Linked DNA regions of Aromatoleum aromaticum EbN1. The protein of the gene in region 1 interacts with the protein of each later gene in a pairwise test. Links are inferred from orthologs where the notes say so. Each region holds a gene or a part of one and is shown in the gene's direction. Other genes may lie near its edges. The genes, in order: EBN1_RS04155 and dnaA.

What was found.
Region 2: the proteins of EBN1_RS04155 (region 1) and dnaA interact in binary tests that used the Escherichia coli proteins (3 or more experiments, as listed by UniProt). The link is inferred for Aromatoleum aromaticum EbN1 from one-to-one orthologs.

The regions. Positions count from the first base shown.
Region 1 is NC_006513.1:866,955-871,951, forward strand. What follows is about bases 2,237-4,997. They hold EBN1_RS04155 (phosphoheptose isomerase), read left to right. Parts: upstream 2,237-3,199; coding sequence 3,200-3,796; downstream 3,797-4,997. Other genes in these bases: rsmI (16S rRNA (cytidine(1402)-2'-O)-methyltransferase), read right to left, coding at 2,237-2,682; EBN1_RS04150 (YraN family protein), read left to right, coding at 2,681-3,100; EBN1_RS04160 (BON domain-containing protein), read left to right, coding at 3,793-4,434; mpl (UDP-N-acetylmuramate:L-alanyl-gamma-D-glutamyl-meso-diaminopimelate ligase), read right to left, coding at 4,478-4,997. Also shown: pyrC (dihydroorotase), read right to left, coding at 693-1,727; more of rsmI, read right to left, coding at 1,822-2,236. UniProt on the Escherichia coli protein: Required for the timely initiation of chromosomal replication via direct interactions with the DnaA initiator protein.
Region 2 is NC_006513.1:1,679,771-1,696,182, forward strand. What follows is about bases 13,455-16,412. They hold dnaA (chromosomal replication initiator protein DnaA), read left to right. Parts: upstream 13,455-14,189; coding sequence 14,190-15,635; downstream 15,636-16,412. Other genes in these bases: rnpA (ribonuclease P protein component), read right to left, coding at 13,455-13,792; rpmH (50S ribosomal protein L34), read right to left, coding at 13,761-13,895; dnaN (DNA polymerase III subunit beta), read left to right, coding at 15,717-16,412. Also shown: EBN1_RS07940 (TrkH family potassium uptake protein), read right to left, coding at 1-1,188; Trk system potassium transporter TrkA, read right to left, coding at 1,192-2,595; EBN1_RS07950 (sigma-54-dependent transcriptional regulator), read right to left, coding at 2,675-3,919; EBN1_RS07955 (sensor histidine kinase), read right to left, coding at 3,923-6,043; EBN1_RS07960 (DUF4390 domain-containing protein), read right to left, coding at 6,040-6,633; 16S rRNA (cytosine(967)-C(5))-methyltransferase RsmB, read right to left, coding at 6,593-7,873; EBN1_RS07970 (sulfite exporter TauE/SafE family protein), read right to left, coding at 8,189-8,959; EBN1_RS07975 (SIR2 family NAD-dependent protein deacylase), read right to left, coding at 9,254-10,111; tRNA uridine-5-carboxymethylaminomethyl(34) synthesis GTPase MnmE, read right to left, coding at 10,185-11,540; membrane protein insertase YidC, read right to left, coding at 11,512-13,164; membrane protein insertion efficiency factor YidD, read right to left, coding at 13,191-13,400; more of rnpA, read right to left, coding at 13,400-13,454. UniProt on the Escherichia coli protein: Plays an essential in the initiation and regulation of chromosomal replication. Binds in an ATP-dependent fashion to the origin of replication (oriC) to initiate formation of the DNA replication initiation complex once per cell cycle.

The DNA.
Region 1 (4,997 bases):
GAAAAATCAAGGCCTATAACGGATTTCAATGAATAATGGATAAAATGCAGGTAGGAATTACCCGATGTAGGGCTACCCCTTAACGGGGATGACAAGGTACTTGCCCGAAGGGATGGGAAGTTCGCCGATAAGCCGGGTTCTGTCGAGCGCCTGCGACTCGCATCACAGGCACCGGGCAGTCATTCCTCTGGGCGCCGCGTTGCCGCGGCGCTCAAGCAGCCTACCCGGGAACAGCGCGAGCCACGCCATTGCTCCCCTATTTGGCCTTGCCCCGGATGGGGTTTGCCGTGCCAGTCCTGTCGCCAGTCCTGCGGTGGGCTCTTACCCGACGAGGCTTGCACCCCGTCCGCAACGACGCTCGACGCGCGCTGCGCACCATTTCACCCTTGCCTGATCTCCTCGCGGAGCCATCGGCGGTTTGCTTTCTGTTGCACTTTCCGTCGCCTCACGACGCCCGGCCGTTAGCCGGCATCCTGCTCTGCGGGGCCCGGACTTTCCTCCACGCACACAAGTGCACGCAGCGACTGCCTGGCGAACTTCCCGCGGCGATTATACGCGCGCGCTCACTGCACCGCGGGGATAAAAGCGGCAGCGCCTTCCTGCAGTTCGAACGTGCCGGCAAGCGGCCCCGGCAGCGTACCGGCGGCGACAAGGGCTCGCAGCACGACGGACGGGCTCATCGCGAGGTCCTGTCAGAGCACGCGCCAAGCGACTGTTTCGCCGGCACGCAGCGGCACCAGCGGGTCGTCGTGCAGGTATTCGTATTCGCCCGGCACTTCCCACGCGTCTTTCGCCAGCGTGATCCGCTCGGCGTTCGGCGCAAGGCCGTAGAACGCCGGCCCGTTCAGGCTCGCGAAAGCCTCGAGCCGGTCGAGCGCTCCGGCCTGCTCGAAGGCCTCGGCGTACAGCTCGATCGCGGCGTGCGCGGTGTAGCAGCCTGCGCAGCCGCAGGCGGTCTCTTTCGCGGCGCGCGAATGCGGCGCGGAGTCGGTGCCGAGGAAGAATTTCGCGTTGCCCGACGTCGCCGCTTCAACCAGCGCGCGGCGGTGGGTTTCGCGCTTGAGCACCGGCAGGCAGTAATGATGCGGGCGGATGCCGCCAGCGAAAATCGCGTTGCGGTTGAGCAGCAGGTGATGTGCCGTCACGGTCGCCGCGACGTTCGGTCCGGCGTCCTGCACGAAGCGCGCTGCCTCGGCGGTCGTGATGTGCTCGAAGACGACGCGCAGAGCGGGAAAGCGCGCCACCAGCGGCGCCAGGACCTGCTCGATGAACACCTGCTCGCGGTCGAACACATCCACGTCGCCGTGTGTGACTTCGCCATGCACGCACAGCACCATGCCGAGCTTTTCCATGCGCTCGAGCACGGCGTGGACTTTTTCGATGGCGGTCACGCCCGCGTCGGAGTTCGTCGTCGCACCGGCCGGATACAGCTTGACGGCGACGACCGCGCCGCTCGCCTTCGCGCGGTCGATTTCATCGGGCGAGGTGTTGTCGGTGAGGTACAGGCTCATCAGCGGCTCGAAGTGCTGGCCGGGCGGCACCGCGGCGAGGATGCGGGCGCGGTATTCGAGTGCCTGCGCGGCAGTCGTCACCGGCGGGCGCAGGTTCGGCATGATCAGCGCGCGACCGAAACGGCGAGCGGTGTGCGGCACGACGGTCGCCAGCGCTGCGCCGTCGCGCACGTGCAGATGCCAGTCGTCGGGGCGGATCAGGGAAATCGTCTGCATGATCGTCGATTCGAAAGAGAAGCCCGGATAGGGAAATTCGGAGTCTGGAAACCGGAACGGTTCGGGATGCGGCGCCGGCAAGTATAGGCGCGGCTCAGCCTCCCCTGAGTTCCAGCGCCCGCGCATAGAGCGCATTCTTCGACGCACCGGTGATGTCCGCTGCGAGCCGTGCGGCAGTCTTCACCGGCAGCTCCGCGATCAGCAGCGCCAGCACGCGCTCGGCCTGCAGGTCCAGCCCTTCGCGCACGGGCGCGCCGGACACCACCAGCACGAATTCGCCGCGCACCCGGTTCGGGTCCTCGGCAAGCCATGCCGCCGCGTCGCCGAGCGGCACCCGCACGATCTGCTCGAACAGCTTCGTCAGTTCGCGCGCAATCACGATCTCGCGCTCCGCTTCGAGCACTGCCGCGAGGTCCGCGACGCACTCGGCGATGCGGTGTGGCGACTCGTAGAACACCAGCGGCACCGCGACGGCGCGCAGCGCGTCGATGTCAGCGCGGCGCGCGGCGGACTTCGGCGGCAGGAAGCCGACGAAATGGAAGCCGTTATCGACAAAGCCGGCTGCCGACAGCGCGGCGATCGCGGCGCACGGGCCGGGAATGGGCACCACCGGGAAGCCCGCCTCGCGCACTCGCGCGACCGCGCGCGCCCCGGGGTCGGAGATCGCGGGCGTGCCGGCGTCGCTGATCAACGCGACGTGCTGCCCCGCCTGCAGCATGCGGATCACCTGCCCGGCGGCCGCCTGCTCGTTATGCTCGTGCAGCGCGACGAGCCGCGTTGCGATGCCGAGCGCATCGAGCAGGCGCTGGCTGTGGCGCGTGTCCTCGGCCGCGATGACCCCCACGCCCGCCAGCACCGCTTGCGCACGCGCGCTGATGTCCTGCAGGTTCCCGAGCGGCGTCGCCACCACATACAATGACGGCGTACTGGAAAGGGGCGAGGAGCCGTGAGCCATGAAGGGTGACCGGAATGTGAAGGAAGGCGCCATTGTCGGCGCCTCCACGACCCGGAAGCAAGCGTCGGGAGCGGCGGCCGAAGCGCTCGCCGAACGCTTCCTCGCGCGTCGGGGGCTCATCGTGCTGGCGCGCAACGTGCGCTGCCGGGGCGGCGAGATCGATCTCGTGTGCCTCGACCATGGCATCGTCGTGTTCGTCGAAGTGCGGCTGCGCACGAACGCTCGCTTTGGCGGCGCCGCAGCCAGCATCACGCCGGCCAAGCAGCGACGCGTCATCCTCGCCGCGCGGTGGTGGCTGGCCGGCGCCGGCCGTCGTCATGCCGGACGGCCATGCCGTTTCGACGCGGCGCTGCTCGCCGACCTCGACGAGGACGGCGTCGAATGGCTGAAAGCCGCTTTCGACGCCGATGGATCGTAAGCACGACGCCCGCCGCTTCACCGCTCGCCCGTGCGACACGGCGTCCGCGCGCCCCCATGCTAGACTTTTGCCCCCGACGAAGTGACCCGAAGGCCATCCATGGACCTCATCCATCGCATCTCCAGACAGTTCGAAGACAGCGCGCGCATCAAGCTCGAAGCGCTCGAAGCGCTCGCCGCGCCGATTGCCGGGGCTGTGGAAATCATGATCGGCAGTCTGTTGAACAACGGCAAGATCCTGGCGTGCGGCAACGGCGGCTCGGCCGCGGACGCGCAGCATTTCGCGGCCGAACTGGTCAATCGCTTCGAGATGGAACGCCCTCCGCTCGCGGCGATCGCGCTGACGACCGACACCTCGACGCTGACGTCGATCGCTAACGATTACGACTTCACGCAAGTATTCTCCAAACAGGTGCGGGCTCTCGGACATCCCGGCGACGTGCTGCTCGCGATCTCGACGAGTGGAAACTCGCCCAACGTCATCGAGGCGATCGCGGCCGCGCGCGAACGCGAAATGCGCGTGATCGCGCTGACCGGCAACGACGGCGGGCAGATCGGCGCACTGCTCGACGACGGCGACGTCCATCTGTGCGTTCCGGCGCAGCGCACCGCCCGCATCCAGGAAGTTCACCTGCTGACCCTGCACTGCCTGTGCGACGGCATCGATTGTCTGTTACTCGGAGTAGAAGACCAATGAGCGAATCACGCCCGCAACTCACTCGCCGCACCTTCCTCCTCGGCCTGACCGCCGCCGCTGCGCTGCCGGTCCTGCAAGGTTGCTTCCCGCTCGTCGCCGGCGGCGTCGGAGCCGGAGCGGCGATGGTGGCCGACCGGCGCACGTCGGGAGCCTACGTCGAGGACGAAGGGATCGAATGGCGCGCCGCAAGTGCGCTGCGCGACCGGATGGGCGACGCCGTGCACGTCAACATCACTTCGTTCAACCGCAACGTTCTCCTTACCGGCGAAGCGCCGAGCGAAGCGCACCGCGCCGAAATCGAACGCGTCGTCAGCGGCGTGTCGAACGTGCGCGGCATCACGAACGAAGTGCAGGTTGCCGGCATCGCATCGCTGACTTCGCGCAGCAACGACTCGGTCATCACGTCGAAGGTCAAGGCCCGCTTCGTCGACGCCGCGACCTTCGGTGCGCACCACGTCAAAGTCGTCACCGAAGCCAGCACCGTCTATCTGCTCGGCCTGGTCACGCGCCGCGAAGCCGATGCCGCGACTGACGTGGCGCGCACGACGTCCGGAGTGCGCAAGGTCGTGCGGGTGTTCGAATACATCACCGACCAGGAAGCGCGCCGGCTCGACGGCCAGCGCAGCAGCGGCACGTAACAGGCGTTTTGCGAACCGGCGGTGGCCGCGCTGCGGCCTGCGCCTAGCGTCCCGTGCGCGCGAGCGCGGCGAGCAGCCTGTCATGGACGCCGCCGAATCCCCCGTTGCTCATCACCAGCACATGGTCCCCGGGCCGCGCCGCCGCCGCGACGTCGGCGACGAGCCGGTCGAGATCGTCGTACGTCGCCCCTCGCTCGCCGAGCGGCGCCAGCGCGCCGGCGACATCCCACCCGAGACCGTTTGCATAGCAATAGACGCGGTCCGCCTGCGCGAGACTCTCCGGCAGGCGGTCCTTCATGACGCCCAGCTTCATCGTGTTGGAACGCGGCTCGAGCACCGCCAGGATGCGGCCTGCGGGTTCGCGCCGGCGCAGGCCGTCGACGGTCAGCGCGATCGCGGTCGGATGATGGGCGAAGTCGTCGTACACGGTGATGCCGCGGACCTGTCCGCGCACTTCCATGCGGCGCTTGATTCCCCGGAAGCCGGCCAGGCTCGCGATCGCCTGCGCCGGCGTGACGCCCACATGACGGGCGGCGGCGATCGCCGCGAGCGCATTGCTGCGG
Region 2 (16,412 bases), 820 kb from region 1 along the record:
TGCGTGCAGGATGTCCTCCGACACCGGCTGGCTCCCCAGGCGCACCGGATGCACTGCATTCGGGTGCAGCGAGCGGACGATCTCGCGGTACACCTGCTTGTACAGGATGATCGCCCGCATCATCTTCATGCCACCGCCAGCGGAACCGGAACAGGCGATGAAGCTGCCGAGGAACAGGATCCACATCTGCGCGAACATCGGCCACAGCGTGTAGTCGTAGATCGTGAGCCCGAGCGACGTGGACATCGACACGACATGAAACGCGACATAGCGCAGCGTATTGAGGAAGCCGGCGTGGGCCTCGACGCTCATCAGATAGGCGGTCAGCACCGCGACGCTCGCGAGCAGCACGCCGAAATAGAACGGCAATTCGGGATCGGACAGGTACGGGCGCGCGCTGCGGCGCACCAGCGCGAGGTAGTGCGTCGCATAGTTCAGTCCCGCAAGCAGCGCGAACGTGATCGCGACCATCTCGACGGGCACGCTGTTGAAATGGCCGAGCGAGGCGTCCTTGCTCGAGAAGCCCCCCAGGCCCGTCACCGAGAACGCGTGGATCAGCGCTTCCCAGCCGTCGAGGCCGGCGAGCCACAGGCTAAGCCCGCAGGCGGCAGTGAGCAGGATGTAGGCTGTCCACAGGCCTTTTGCCGTCTCCGTGATGCGCGGCGTGAGGCTCGACTCCTTCATCGGCGTCGGCACTTCGGCGCGGAACAGCTGCCGGCCGCCGATCCCCAGCAGCGGCAGGATCGCAACCACCAGCACGATGACGCCCATGCCGCCGATCCAGTGCATGAAGGTGCGCCACAGGTTGATCGATATCGGCATCCGGTCGAGGCCGCTGAGGATCGTCGCCCCGGTCGCGGTCAGGCCCGACACCGCCTCGAAGTAGGCATCGATGACGGACAGACCGGGCACATAGCCGAACAGCGGAATCGCGCCGAAGACCGGCGTCACGACCCACGTCAGCGCGACGAGCAGGAAGCCGTCGCTCGGCTTCAGGTCGCGCTTGACGCGGCGCGTCAGCGCCAACAGCACGACCCCGACTGCGCAGGTCAGAAGCACTGCGTGATCGAACGCGCGAGTCGCGCCGTCGTCAAGGAAAAACGACACCGCGAGCGGAAACCCCATCAGCACACCGAACATCGTCACGATCAGGCCGAGGGCGCTGAGGACCGGGAAGTAGCTGCGCATGATCTACAGGAACGTGAAGCCGACCTGGAACAGCTTCTCGACCTGGCGCACGAGCTTCTTGTGCGTGCAGAACACGATCACGTGGTCGCCGCCTTCGATCACGGTGTCGTGGTGCGGAATGACGACGCCGCGCCGCATCACCTTGCCGTCGGGACGCCGCTCCTCGCGCACGATCGCCCCGATCGTCGCGCCCTTCGGCAGCGCGATGTTCTCGATCGTGCGGCCGACGACGTTCGAGTCCTTCTCCTTGCCGTGCGCGATGATCTCCAGCGCTTCGGCCGCGCCGCGACGCAGGCTGTGCACGGCCACCACGTCGCCGCGCCGTACGTGCGCGAGCAGCGAGCCGATCGAGGTCTGCGCCGGCGAGATCGCGATGTCGATCGGCCCCCCCTGCACCAGGTCGGCGTAGCTGCGGCGGTTGATCAGCGCCAGGGTGCGGCGCGCACCCATCCGCTTCGCCAGCGACGTCGACATGATGTTGTCTTCGTCGTCGTTGGTCAGCGCGAGGAACAGGTCGACCTCGTCGATGCCTTCGTTCTCGAGCAGCTTCTCGTCGGTGGTGTCGCCGCGCAGCACCAGCGCCCGCCTCAGCTGCGTTGCGATCGCCTCGGCGCGGTGCTTGTCGACTTCGAGCACCTTGACGTTGTAGTCCCCCTCGATCGAACGCGCGAGCCGCAGGCCGATGTTGCCGCCGCCGGCGATCATGACGCGTCGTGTGACCCGGTCCGAGCGGCGCATCTCGCGCATTACCTGGCGGATATGCACCGTCGCGGCGAGGCAGAACACTTCATCGCCGGGCAGGATCGTCGTATCCCCTTCGGGGATCAGCGGTTCGCCATGGCGGTAGATCGCCGCGATCCGCACTTCGATATTCGGCATGTGGTAGCGCAACGCCTTCAGCGGATGGCCCACCAGCGGCCCGCCTTCGAACGCCGTGACGCAGATCAGGCTGAGCACGCCGTCGGCGAATTCCAGCACCTGAAGCGCTTCCGGAAATGCGATTAGGCGCTTGATGTAGTCGGTGACGATCTGCTCCGGGCAGATCGAGAAATCGACCGCGAAGTTGTCGCTGTTGAGCAGCTCCGGATGCTCGACGAAATCGGTCGAGCGCAGTCGCGCGATACGCGTCGGCAGGTTGAACACCGTCTTCGCGACGCGGCACGCACAGAGGTTCGTCTGGTCCGACTGCGTCACCGCGATCAACAGGTCCGCGTCATCGGCACCGGCGTCGCGCAGCACCTGAGGCGACGCTCCGTTGCCGAGCACGGTTCGCAGCTCCAGGCGGTCGCGCAGGATTTCGAGGTGCTCGGGGTTGGTGTCGACGAGGGTGATGTCGTTCGCTTCGGAGACGAGGTTTTCCGCGACCGAGGCGCCCACCTGCCCGGCGCCGAGGATGATGATCTTCACCGCCGGGATCTCCTGGAGCGCATTGCGGAGGCGCGCCCGTCAGCGGCCGGGAAGCCGCAGTTCGTGCCGCTGGCCGGGTTCAATTTTCCTCGCTCCGGCGTCCGGCCTGCAGGCCGAGCTGTTTGAGCTTGCGGTACAGATGGGTGCGTTCGAGCCCGCTTTTCTCGGCCAGCCGAGTCATGTTGCTGCCTTCGAGGCGCAGATGATGCTCGAAGTACAGTCGTTCGAACGCCTCGCGCGCCTCGCGCAGAGGCTGGTCCAGGGACACGCCGACGTGACCTTCGGTGGAGGGGATCAGCAGCCGCCGAACGTCGGCGATGCCGATCTCCTCGTCGAGCGTGCCGAGCGCGAGCGACTTCACCGCGGCGCGCAGTTCGTTGTATCCACCGCTCCACGGCTGTGCGCGCAACGTATTTAGCGCGCCGGTCGAAAACTGCCGCCGCGGCACTTCGCCCGCCTCGACCAGATGCAGCAGCAGCTGTGCCGCGAGTTCGGGCAGGTCGTCGCGCACGTCGGCGATCGACGGCGGCGCGAGGCTGACTTCGAACAGCCGCGCGACGAGCGACTCCTCCCACCCCTCGCGGACCAGCGCCTCAAGCGTGTGGTCGGTCGCGACGACAAGGCGCAGGTCGTAGCGCTCGAGGCGCTCGAGCGCGAACGCCAGGTTCTTCTGCTGGGTGCGCGCCAGCCGCGACAGTTCGGGCACGAACAGGACGCCCCCCTGGCAGGCCTGCAGCTGGTTGACGTCGAGCGGCGGCGACACCGTGGACAGATCCAGCCAAGGCGCCCCTTTTGCCTGGAAACTGCGCCCCGCGAGCTCCGCGAGGCTGCCGGCGCCGATGCGCAACAGCAGCACGCGGGAAGTCACCGCGACCTGCTGGATCAGCCGCTGCAGCTCGCGCAGCGGCACCGAACGGGTAAAGGCGGCGAGCGTCAGCGGCGACGGCGCACCCGGTGCGGCCGGGCGCTGCAGCCCGCGCTTCACCGCGGCGAGCAGTTTTTGCAGGCCGATCGGCTTTTCCAGGTAGTCGATCGCCCCGATGCGCGTCGCCTCGACCGCGGTGTCGATCGTGCCGTGGCCGGACATCATCACCACCGGCATCGTCAGCTGCCCGTTGGCGGACCACTCCTTCAGCAGCGTGATGCCGTCGGTGTCGGGCATCCAGATGTCGAGCAGCACCAGGTCCGGGCGCGCGGCGTTGCGCGCGGTGCGAGCCGCGGCAGCGTTCTCCGCGAGCACGATGTCGTGCCCTTCGTCGCTGAGTATTTCGAAGAGCAGCTCGCGGATGCCGACTTCGTCGTCAACTATGAGTATGTTCGCCATGGGTCACTTGTCGCTGGTCTGGGGTGCGAGCCGCAAGCGGATGCGGACTTCGGCACTCCCGGAGTCTCTGTTCATCAGGCGGATTTCTCCACCATGTTCGTCGATGATCTTCTTCACCATCGCGAGGCCGAGGCCCGTCCCGCGGCTCTTCGTCGTGAAGTACGGCTCGAACGCGTGGGCCAGCACAGTTGCCGGGAAGCCCGGCCCGTTGTCCCGTATCAGCAGCCCGGCGTGGTCCCCTTCCCCGCGCGTGACGAGCGTCACGACGCCGTCGTCCTGTTCGGCCAGCGCATCCTCGGCATTCTGGAGCAGATTGTGGATGACCTGCCGCAACTGGGTCGCATCGCCCGCCACGGCAGGCAGGCCGCGCTCGAGCTCGGCGCGCACATGCACCGGCGAGCTCTCGTAGAGATTCAGGATCTCGGCGATCAGTGCATTGAGGTCGACGCTGCCGATGACCGGGCCCGGCAGTCTCGCATAATCGCGGAACCCATTGACGAGATTCTTCATCGACTCGACCTGGTTGATGATCGTGCGCGTCGCCCGTTCGAGTATCTCGCGCCCTTCCGCATCGACCCGGTCGGCGAGCTTGTAGGCGAGGCGTTCGGCCGACAGCTGGATCGGCGTCAGCGGATTCTTGATTTCATGGGCGAGCCGGCGCGCGACTTCCGCCCAGGCGGCAGTCCGTTGAGCGGCGACCAGCCGGGAAATGTCATCGAAAACGACGACGAGGCCGCCGCCGGAAGCGGTCGGCAGGCGTGCACCGTGGATCAGCAGCGTCTGCGTGCTGCCGTCGGCGCCGGGCAAGTCCACCTGTTCGTGCCAGTCGCCGTCATGCTCATCGAAACCTTTCAGCAGTGCGTCGCGGAAACTCTGGTGGCGCGGCCACTGCGCCAATGACACCTCCTCGAAACCTGTCAGCTCGTCCTCGAGGATCGCCATCGCACCGGCGTTCGCGGCGCGCAATGTACCATCCCCGGCGAACGCGAGCACGCCGGTCGACAGGTTCGCGAGCACGCTTTCGAGATAGGCACGCGCAGATTCGACTGCGGCGCGGTTGCGATCGGCGGAATCGCGCGCCTCGACGAGCTGGCGCGTCATGCGGTTGAACGACTGCGTCAGCACACCGAGCTCGTCGTGCGCCGGCAGCGCCTGGCGCGGGCTGAAATCGCCCTGTGCGACGGCCTGCGTGCCTTCGGCGAGGATCAGCAGCGGCGCGACGAGGCGGCGTGACAGGATGAACGCGACCGCGACCGCCGCAAGCAGCGCGAGCAGCAGCGTCAGCGTCAGCGTCAGCGTGTAGATGCGGTTCAGCCCGGTACGGCCGAGCGTGAGCTGCTGGTATTCGCGGTACGCTTCCTGGACTGCTTCGGCATGGCGCGCGAACGTTTCCGGGACCGGCTGCGTCAGCTGCAGATACTGCGACTCGGCAGTGAGGATGCGCGACGGAATCGGCACCACGACGCGGATCCTCAACCCGTCCCCGGGCCGGGTATCGACGATGTGATAGCGCTGAGTCTGGCGCGCCTGGCGCAGCTGCGCGACCGTCGGGAGGTCGGGCAGGAAACCGCCGAACTCGCCCGACACGGTCACCAGCACCTGGCCGTTGGAGCCGATCACCGAGGCGCTGCTGACGCCGGCACGTTCGCGCAGGCGATTCAGCAAAGTCGGCGAGACGGGCGTCATCCCTTCGAGTTCCAGCGCCATGTCCTGGGCCTTGTCACCGACCTGGGATGCCAGGTAGTCGAGCGCGTTCTGCCCCAGCGCAATGCCGCCTTCGAGCGCGGAGTCGACGCGCACGTCGAACCACGACTCGATGCTGCGGACGACAAACTGCAGCGATACCGCATAGACGATGATGCCGGGGACCAGCGCCATCAGGGCGAACATCAGCATCAGCCGGTACTTGATCCGCGAGCCGAACTGGCGGTCGCGGTACTCGCGCCACAGCGCGCGCAGCTGGAAACCGACCAGCCCGCCGAGGGCGACGGCGACCGCGCCGTTGATCGCGAGCAGATACGGATAGCTCTTGGCGAAGAGCTCGGTGTTCGAACTCGCCGACGCCAGCAAAAACAGCGAGATGCCGGCGAGCGCCGCGACGACGATCAGCAGGACCCGTTTCATCGCGGAGCACCGGCGAGGAACGTCCACCGCATCCAGTCGGTCCCGAGGTTCCAGTCCCGGCTGCCGAGTGCGGTGACCTGGAACGGCTTCGGCAGCAGGCTGGTGTCGAGGAAAAAGCGCAACGCGGCACGATACGATTCGCCCGTATCGAGTTCGTCGATCGGGACGATCTGCCAGTTGCGGATCCGCAACATCGTCCGCACCGCCGAATCCAGCGTGTCGAAACTCTGGTGGAAGTTGCCGACCGACAGGCGGAAGCTGCGCGTGATCGCGTGGTACGAAAGGCGGAAATTCAGCGAGCGCTCGACGACAGTCTCGTCGAACCAGTACCAGCGCGGCTGCTCAACGATGAATTCGGCGGTGAAATACAGCGATACACCATGGGTCACCGCATCGGCCAGCCGCTCGTTGAGGTCGAGGTCGATGTCGGCGTTGACCACGTAACCCTCTTCGCTCGCGACGATCTCGGCGTAACCGATATCCCCTTCCGCGACCGCCGGCAGCGGCAGCAGGCCGACGACCAGCGCGAGCAGCGCGGCTCGCAGCAGCTTAGCGACGCTTGCCGAGGAGCGCGTAGAAAAAACCGTCATGGTCCGTAGCAGGCAGCAACTGGCGCTCGAGCCGGCCGTCGATTTCGAGCCGCTCGAGATCGGGATGGCGGGCACTCAGCCGCGCGATCTGGGCTGTATTTTCTTCGTTGAAAACGGAGCAGGTGACGTAAAGCATCCTGCCACCGGGCGCCAGCGTCGGCCACAGCGCGTCGACGATGTCGGCTTGCTGCGCGGCGAAGCGGCGGACGTCCTCGCGTCGCCGCAGCCACTTGATGTCCGGATGCCGGCGCGCGACACCCGACGCCGAACAGGGAACATCGGCAAGAATGCGGTCGAACGGCCGGCCATCCCACCACGTGTCGAGAGCGCGGCAATCGGCCCTCAGCACTTGCGCGTCCAGGCCGAGGCGCTCGAGGTTGTCGCGGATGCGCTGGACGCGTTTCGGATCGAGCTCCAGCGCGACGAGTTCGACCGGCTTCGTCTCGAGGATATGGGCAGCCTTGCCGCCCGGCGCCGCGCACGCGTCGAGTACCCGCTGGCCCGGCGCGAGATCCAGCCACCGCGCTGCCCACTGCGCTCCCGCGTCCTGCACTGAAACGCGCCCAGTCGCGAAACCCGGCAGGCTCGCGACCGGCACCGGCTTGTCGAGCACGAGCGCATCGTTCGCGAGCCGCCGGGAGCCGATTCCGGCGTTACGCAGTTCCGCTTCGACCGCCTCGACACTCGCTCGCGTGCGATTGACTCGCAGCGCCATCGGAGGCCGTTGGTTGCCCGCTTCGAGCGCGGCCTCCCAGTCGCCGGGCCAGGCAGCACGTACCTGCGCCACCCACCATGCGGGATGGCGATAGCGCGCCGCCTCATCCGCTTCGACGAGCGCCGCCAGCTCGTGCTCGTCGCGCAGCCGCTTGCGCAACACGCCGTTGACGACGCCTTTGAGCCCCGGCGCGAGAACTGCCGCCGCATCGACCGCCTGGTCCACGACCGTGTGCGCCTGATCCGGACGGTGCTCGAGGCGATGCAGCGCAACCAGCAACAGGGCATGCAGCGCGACCGGCAAGGGTTTGTGCAACAGGCGGCGCAGGACGACGTCGCCACGCCCGTAGTCGCGCAGCGTTCCCCATGCCAGATCGCGCACCGCACCGCGCGTCGCATCCGGCCAGCCCGGATTCGCGCGCAACAGCCGCTCGTAAGCCTCGGTCAAATTGGCACCTCCGAGGACCGTTTCGACGAGAGATGCCGCTTGCAGCAGGGCGTAGCCAAGACCGTCGCTCGGAAGCACGGGGCGGCCTTTGGCCGGTCGGGAGGAAAGGGTCACGGGAATCGAAACTTTGCTGGATGGCACCCTGCCCCGCAAGCTACGCGAGGCGAAGTACTCAGGTAATTTGGCAACGTCTGCTGATGCAGTGCGTCGCGCCATTGTAATACTGCAGCGCGATAATTCCGCGCCCGGCAAGGCGTTTATCGGCGCATCGTTGGAGGATTGCAATCCTTCGGCGTCAGTCGCTCCCACGGAACAATATGACTCGGCTATCGCAAACCCGGCCTTCGAGCCCGGCGGGACAAGCGCACGGACGTGTTCCACGTGAAACTTTCGTCACCCGACGATGACATCGAACAGCATCTTCCCGATCAGCGCCGTTACGACACCGAGAAACATTTTCCGTACGAAGCCCGCGCCGTGACGCAGCGCAAGCCGCGAACCGACGAGTGCGCCAACGAGGTTGGAGCAGGCCATCACGCCGGCGGCCTGCCACAGGATCGCGACATGCGAAGTGAAGAACGCGATCGCCGCGAGGTTCGTCGCGACATTCACGATCTTCGCCGTCACTGACGCGCGGAGAAAGTCCATCGCCAGGAAGCGGACGAACAGGAAGATCAGGAAACTTCCGGTTCCCGGCCCGAAGAAACCGTCATAGAACCCCACGCTTGCACCGATCAGCAGCGCCGGCGCAGTCGCGTGCAGTGGTTCGGCCGTGGCATTTGCCGTGCCAAAGTCCTTCCGAATGAACGTGTAGATTGCGACCAGTATCAGCAACAGCAGGATCACCGGCTTGAGCGCTGTCGGCGACAGATATGCGACGGCACGCGCTCCGAACCATGCTCCGGCAAGCGCAGAGGCCGCAGCCGGCAGCGCGACCCGCCACGGAATTGCCACCCGCCGCGCATACTGAATCGCCGCGCTGCTCGTGCCGACGATGCTCGCCAGCTTGTTGGTACCGAACAGCGTCGCCGGCAGACTTGCGGGGAAAGCGGTGAACAGCGCCGGGATCTGCACGAGTCCACCGCCGCCGACCACCGCATCGACAAACCCGGCAAGAAACGCGGCAAGCCCGAGAAAGAACAGCAGCGTTTCGGAATCGGACATCAATGTGAGCCTGTTTCACGTGGAACAACAAGTCGAAGGGAGACAGCTGCCGTATCGAAACAATTGACCGTTTCGCGCCAACACTGCAACAAACGATGCAGAAGCACGCAAATCGACTAAGCTCCTTGCCACGAAAGAGATTCAAAAACGGTCATGGCATCGCCCGCTTGACGCGATCTTGCCGGCTGGACACGGAAAGCACTCCCTGATCTTCCTGTTCGCAAGCCGCCGGCAGCGGCTGATGCCCGGTTATCGCCTCTGGCTGCTGCGTCTGTCATGACGAGGGAGGCACGATCATCGGCCCAGAAACCCCCGCTCGATGAGCGCCGCCGCGATCCCACGCATCGCCTCGACTCCCGTCATCGCCAGCGACACGCCACGATCGGCGACGGTCTTGGCCTCGTCGCGGTTGATCCGGATGATCGGCGCGTCTTGACCCTCGCCGAAGAGGCGCACGGACGGGATTGCCGTACCGGCGCCGACCTCGATGACCAGCAGCCGGTCGACCTTGCTGCGCCACGCGTCCAGTCGAGCGAGTTGGGTCCGCATGCGATGCTCGATCCACGTGCCATCCCCAAACATCAGGACATTCGGCCGGGCCAGCCCCTTGCACCATGGACAAGCCGGAAAATCGTTCAACAGCATGCATGCCTCCTCGTCGATCTCCGGCGCGAAGGCGTCGGCGGGCCACACGTCCCCCATGCAGCCGTCCAGGCACTGCAGGTGATGGATCGAGCCGTGGCATTCGACAATACGCCCCGAATCGAAACCCGCCCGCTGAAACTGGCCGTCCACGTTGCTGGTAAAAACGAAAGCGCCATCAGACAGCCGGCGTGCAATCGCGCGGAGGATGTGGAACGTCGGCGCGGGCTCGGTCTGCCGGTAGAGCTTCAGCCGGTGACCGTAGAAACCCCAGGCAAGCCGCGGTCGCTCGCGAAACGCATCCGGGCATGCGATGTCCTGGAAGTGCAGACGCGCACGACCGAGAGCCGGATACACACGCCAGAAACCCCCGCTACCGCGAAAATCCGGCAACCCTGAATCGACACCCAGGCCGGCGCCGGCGGTGATCAGCAGTCCATCGGCCTGCTCGATCAGGCTGGCGCATCGGGCGAAGCACTGTGCTGACTCATCCGTTCGACCCATGCGCATCAGTCTTCGCAATACACTGGGGCAGCGGATGGATCTCGGTCCGATTTCCCTCGAAACTGCCCCGGAAGCATCGCTACTTGCCGATGCAGAACCGCGAAAAAATCACCCCAAGCAGATCGTCGGATGAAAACTCTCCGGTTATCTCGCCGATGCGGATTTGAGCCAGCCGGAGTTCCTCCGCGAACAATTCGAGTGCACCGCACTGGGATCGCGCCGCGACCACGTGGGTCAGCGCGTCGCGCAACGCGACAAGATGGCGTTCACGCGCAAGCACGACGTCGTCGCCATGCGCGTGCCAGCCTGCCACCCTCAGCAGCTCGCTGCGCAGCAGGTCCACGCCGAGCGCGAGCTGGGCGGAGAGCTGGATCACGACGCCATCGTCGTGCTGCAGCCGCGCCGGTTCGAGTCCGCACAGATCGATCTTGTTGAAGATCGTGATCCGCTCCACCCCTTCGGGCAGAGCCGCATCGATCGCGTCGTCACCCGGTTGCGGACCGACTCGCGCATCGACGATACGCAGGATCACGTCCGCGCGCGCGATCTCGCGCCACGTCCGCTCGACTCCCAGGCGTTCGACCGGATCGGCCGTTTCCCGCAGTCCTGCCGTGTCGATGACATGGATTGGAATGCCTTCGATCGCGATCGTCTCGCGCACGGCGTCGCGCGTCGTGCCGGCAATGTCGGTGACGATCGCGCGTTCGTCGCCGGCGAGGCAGTTCAGCAAGCTGGACTTGCCGACGTTCGGCTGACCGACCAGGACGACATTCATCCCGCTGCGCAGCAGTGCTCCCTGGCGCGCGCGCTCGAGCACCCTTTCGAGCTTGACGCGGATCGCGTCGAGTCGCTCCAGGGCGCGGGCGTTTTCGAGGAACTCGACGTCTTCGTCGGGAAAATCCAGCGTCGCTTCGACGAGCATCCGCAGGTCGATCAGGGCGTCGGTGAGCCGATGCATTTCGTCGGAAAACACCCCCGACAGCGAACGCACCGCCGAGCGTGCCGCAACCACCGTCGACGCCTCGATCAGGTCTGCGACCGCTTCGGCCTGGGCGAGGTCCATCTTCCCGTTGAGGAACGCGCGCCGCGAAAACTCGCCCGGCTCGGCGAGCCGGGCGCCGAGCTCGAGACAGCGCGCAAGCACGAGCTGCAACACGACCGGTCCGCCGTGCCCCTGCAGTTCGATGACGTCCTCGCCCGTGAACGAATGGGGCGCCGGGAAATAGAGCAGGATGCCTTCGTCGATCGGTTTGCCGACTGCGTCGACAAAATGCGTGAACGCCGCGTGCCGGGGTTTCGGCTCCCTCCCCGTCAGCGCACGGGCAAACGGCGCGAGCGCCGCACCGGAGACGCGAACGACTCCGATGCCACCGCGCCCGGGTGCGGTCGCGAGCGCCGCGATGATGTCAGGCAGGCTTGGCGCCGGACTTCTCACTTTCGATCATCCGCGTGATCTGCCATTGCTGTGCGATCGACAGAATGTTGTTGACGACCCAGTACAGCACCAGGCCCGACGGGAACCACAGGAACATGAAAGTGAAGATCACCGGCATCGCCATCATGACTTTTGCCTGGATCGGATCCGGCGGCGTCGGGTTGAGCTTCATCTGGATCAGCATCGACACGCCCATGATCACCGGCAGGATGAAGTACGGGTCCTTCGCCGACAGGTCCTGGATCCAGCCGAGCCACGGCGCTTGGCGCATTTCGACGCTGCCGAGCAGCACCCAATACAGCGAGATGAACACCGGGATCTGCACCAGGATCGGCAGGCAGCCGCCGAGCGGATTGATCTTCTCCTTGCGGTACATCTCCATCATTTCCTGCTGCATCTTCGCCTTGTCGTTGCCGTACAGCTCCTTCAGGCGTTGCATGCGCGGACCGAGCACCCGCATCTTCGCCATCGACTTGTAGCTCGCGGCCGACAGCGGGAAGAACATCAGCTTGATCAGGATCGTCACGATGATGATCGCCCAGCCCCAGTTGCCGACCACGCCGTGGATCCACGACAGCACCCAGAACAGCGGCGCGGCGATCACCGTCAGCCAGCCGTAATCGACGACCAGGTCGAGCCCGGGAGCGATGTCCTCGAGCTTGTCCTGTTCCTGCGGGCCGGCGTAGAGGCTCGCCTCGACGCGTCCGCTCTGTCCCGGCTGGATCGCCGCCACCGGCACGATCACCCCGGCCGAATACAGGTCGTTGCCGACTTTCTGCGCGAAGAACTCGCGTTCCGTCCCGCCTTGCGGCAGCCACGCGCTGACGAAGTAATGCTGGACCATCGCGATCCAGCCGTCACTCGCCTTCTTGACGAACTTCGCCTTGCCTTCGGCGATTTCCTCGAACTGGACTTTCTGGAACTTCTCGGCGTCGGTGTAGAACGCCGGGCCGGTGAAAGTCGTGACGCCGAACGCCTCGACCGACTCGGCCGGCTTGCCGTCGCGCGTGAGCTGGTAATACGCGTGGGGCGAAAGCGTGCGCTCGCTGCTGTTCACGATCTCGTAGGCGACGTCGACGAGATAGTTGCCGCGATGGAAAGTCATCACTTTCGTGACCTTGACGCCATCCTGCTCCGGCGCCTCGAGCCGCACGACGAGACGGTCCTCACCTTCCTTCAGCACCTGTTCGCCCTGCGGCAGGGCGAACGTCGTCTTGTGGGTCGGCAGGTCCTCGCCGATCAGCCCGGATTGCGCCGCATACAGATGGATCGTGCCGTCGTCGAACAGCACGAAGTTCTTCGTCTTGTCCGCTGTCGCTTTGTGCTGGGCCAGTTCGAGCCGGACGATGTCGCCGCCCTGCGCCGAAACTTCTGCGACCATCAGGTCGGTGCGCACCACCATGCGCGGCGCGGTCGAAGCGGTCGCTGCGCCAGGCACGCCGGGCACGGCAGTGGTCGCTCCCGGCGCAACACCGGTGGTCGGCGTCGGCACGCCGGCCCCTTCGACACCTGCGGTCGCAGTGACGGCGGTCGGCGCGGGCTGGCTTTGTTTCAGCCAGGCATTCCACAGCATCACGAGGGAAAGGGAGAAGACGAGGAAGAGTACGAGGCGGCGCTGATCCATCGGATTATTGTTCGATCTGAAATTGTTCAGGGGACGGGATCATACCCGCCGGGATGGAATGGGTGGCAACGGCCCACCCGCTTGAGCGCAAGCCAGCCGCCACGCATCGCGCCGTGGCGCTCGACAGCTTCCTGCGCGTACTCCGAGCAGCAGGGATGAAAGCGGCAATTACGGCCCAGCATGGGGCTGATCGCGTACCGGTACACACGCAGCAGACCGAGCACCAGCGCTTTCATCATTCGCGAAACCGCCCGAGCAGATTCACGACATCGTCGTTGATCATCGCGCGCGTCGCCATCTTCACCGGCACATGCAGGCGCACGACGAGATCGTGGTGCGCAAGCGCCGGCCGCGCCTTGCGGAACTGTTCGCGCACGATGCGTTTCAGCAGATTGCGCACGTTGGCCCGTTTCGCGAGCTTCTTCGCGATGACAACTCCAAGGCGCGCCGTCCCGAGTTCGTTGGGGCGATAGTGGGCAATGAAAAACCGCCCCTTGAACGCCCGCCGAAAAGCAAAAACGGATGAGTACTCATCCGTTTTTCGTAACCTGTAGGCGTCGAGGAATCGCTGGTCAACGCCCGGCCGGCTGCTCACCTCAAACGGCGAGACGGTGACGGCCCTTTGCACGACGGGCGCGGATCACTGCGCGACCGCCACGGGTCTTCATGCGGACCAGGAATCCATGGGTGCGCTTGCGACGGACGACGGAAGGCTGATAGGTGCGTTTCATTTCGGTCTGCCAGTATTTGGGTCAAACGCGAGATTTAATTGGATAATGCACTGTTTGTCAAGCACAATTTTTGCCCCGACCTGTGGATAACTTTTGCGGCGGGGGGTAGAATCCGCGTTTCCGCTTTCGGTCGATCACAGAGCAGGAGCAGCGTCGCTGCACCGCGCTCTGCATCACTTCCGCGAAAGCGTCCCTATAACCCACATCAAGCTGCCGCCGTCTTTTCGCCGCCTTGGTGAACAGTGGAGAGGGTACGCTTTGAAAACCGTGCCGCAAGTCCAAACCGTCGAACCCGTGAGCCAAGATCTCTGGTCCTTCTGCCTGTCGCGCCTGGAGCACGAACTGCCGCCGCAGCAGTTCAACACGTGGATCAAGACGCTGCAAGCCGATGAGGAAAAGGCCGGCGCCAGCGTCGCGTTGCGCCTGGTCGCCCCGAGCCGCTTCGTGCTGCAGTGGGTGCGGGAGCGCTACCTGCGCCGGATCGGCGAACTCGGCGCCGAATTCCACGGCGCCCCGATCGAAATCGAACTCGTGCTGCCCGCTGCCGGCGCGGCCCGCCCGGCCGCGCGCCCCGTCATCGGCAGCGGGCCCGTCGCTGGCCCGGCCCCTGCCCCAACCCCCTCCCAGGCACCTGCAGCCACAGCTGCCGCCCCGGCCGTCGTCACGCGCCCGGCCGAACCCGAATCCTCCATCGTCACCGCGTCGGACCTCGCCTACGAGAAGACGCGCCTGAATGCCGACTTCACGTTCGACACGCTGGTCACCGGGCGCGCCAACGACCTCGCGCGCGCGGCCGCAATGCAAGTCGCGCAGAACCCCGGCACGTCGTACAACCCGCTGTTCGTCTATGGCGGCGTCGGCCTCGGCAAGACCCACCTCGTGCACGCGATCGGCAATGCAGTGTACCGTCACAACCCGCGCGCGGTGATCCGCTACGTGCACGTCGAGGACTACTACGCCGACGTCGTGCGCGCGTACCAGCAGAAAAGCTTCGACGCCTTCAAGCGCTATTACCGCTCGCTCGACCTCCTGCTGATCGACGACATCCAGTTCTTCAACAACAAGAACCGCACGCAGGAAGAGTTCTTCCACGCGTTCAATGCGCTGACCGAGGCACGCAAGCAGATCGTCATCACCTGTGACACCTACCCCAAGGATATCCAGGGCCTCGAGGACCGGCTGATCTCGCGCTTCGACTGGGGCCTCACCGTGCAGATCGAGCCGCCGGAGCTCGAGATGCGCGTCGCGATCCTGCAGAAGAAAGCCGAGGCGCTGCGCGTCGATCTCCACGACGACGTCGCCTTCCTGATCGCGAAGAACCTGCGCTCGAACGTGCGCGAGCTCGAAGGCGCGCTGAACAAGGTCGTCGCCTTCGCGCGCTTCCACGGCCGCGGCATCACGCTCGAAGTCGCGAAGGACGCGCTGAAGGATCTCCTGAACGCGCACAACCGCCAGCTCACCATCGAGCACATCCAGAAGACCGTCGCCGACTACTACAAGATCAAGGTCGCCGACATGCACTCGAAAAAGCGCACGCGCGTCATCGCCCGGCCGCGTCAGGTCGCGATGTGGCTCGCGAAAGACCTCACGCCGATGTCGCTGCCGGCGATCGGCGAGGCATTCGGCGGGCGCGACCACACCACCGTGATGCACGCGTGCCGCACGATCGCCGAGCTGCGCCTTGGCGATCACCAGTTGAACCACGACGTCCACGTGCTCACCCAGGTTCTCAGGGGATGAGCACCGCAGCCCCAGCCCTTTTGATTGCGCTTCGCGCCAAGCCCGGAACCACCTAATCCAAACCGGAAAGACTCTGACGCCATGCTTCTGCTCACCACCACCCGCGACGCGCTCCTCGCCCCGCTGCAGTCGGTCGCCGGCATCGTCGAAAAACGCCACACCCTGCCGATCCTGTCGAACGTGCTGATCGAGAAGCACGGCGACCAACTGACGCTGCTCGCGACCGACATCGAGATCCAGATCCGCACCACCACGGCCGGACACATCGGCGGCGAGGACGCATCGATCACCGTCGCTGCGAGGAAGCTGCAGGACATCCTGCGCGCAGTGCCCGAAGGCGACGTGACGGTCATGCTGGACGACAAGCGCCTGACCGTGAAAGCGGGGCGCAGCCGCTTCGCGCTGCAGACGTTGCCGGCCGCCGACTACCCGCGCATGAACCCGCCCGACGGCGACGCGACGCACTTCTCGGTGAGCCAGAAAAGCTTCAAGCGCCAGCTCGCCCAGGTCGCCTACGCGATGGCGCAGCAGGACATCCGTTATTACCTCAACGGCCTGCTGCTGATCGCCAGCGGCAGCGAGCTGCGCATGGTGGCGACCGACGGCCACCGCCTGGCGTTCGCGTCGAACCCGCTCGCTGGCGACGTCCCGCATACGGAAGTGATCCTGCCGCGCAAGACCGTCATGGAGCTTGCCCGCCAGCTCGCCGACAGCGAGGATCCGCTCGAAGTGATCCTCGCCGGCAACCAGGTCGTGTTCCGCTTCGGCCCGATCGAA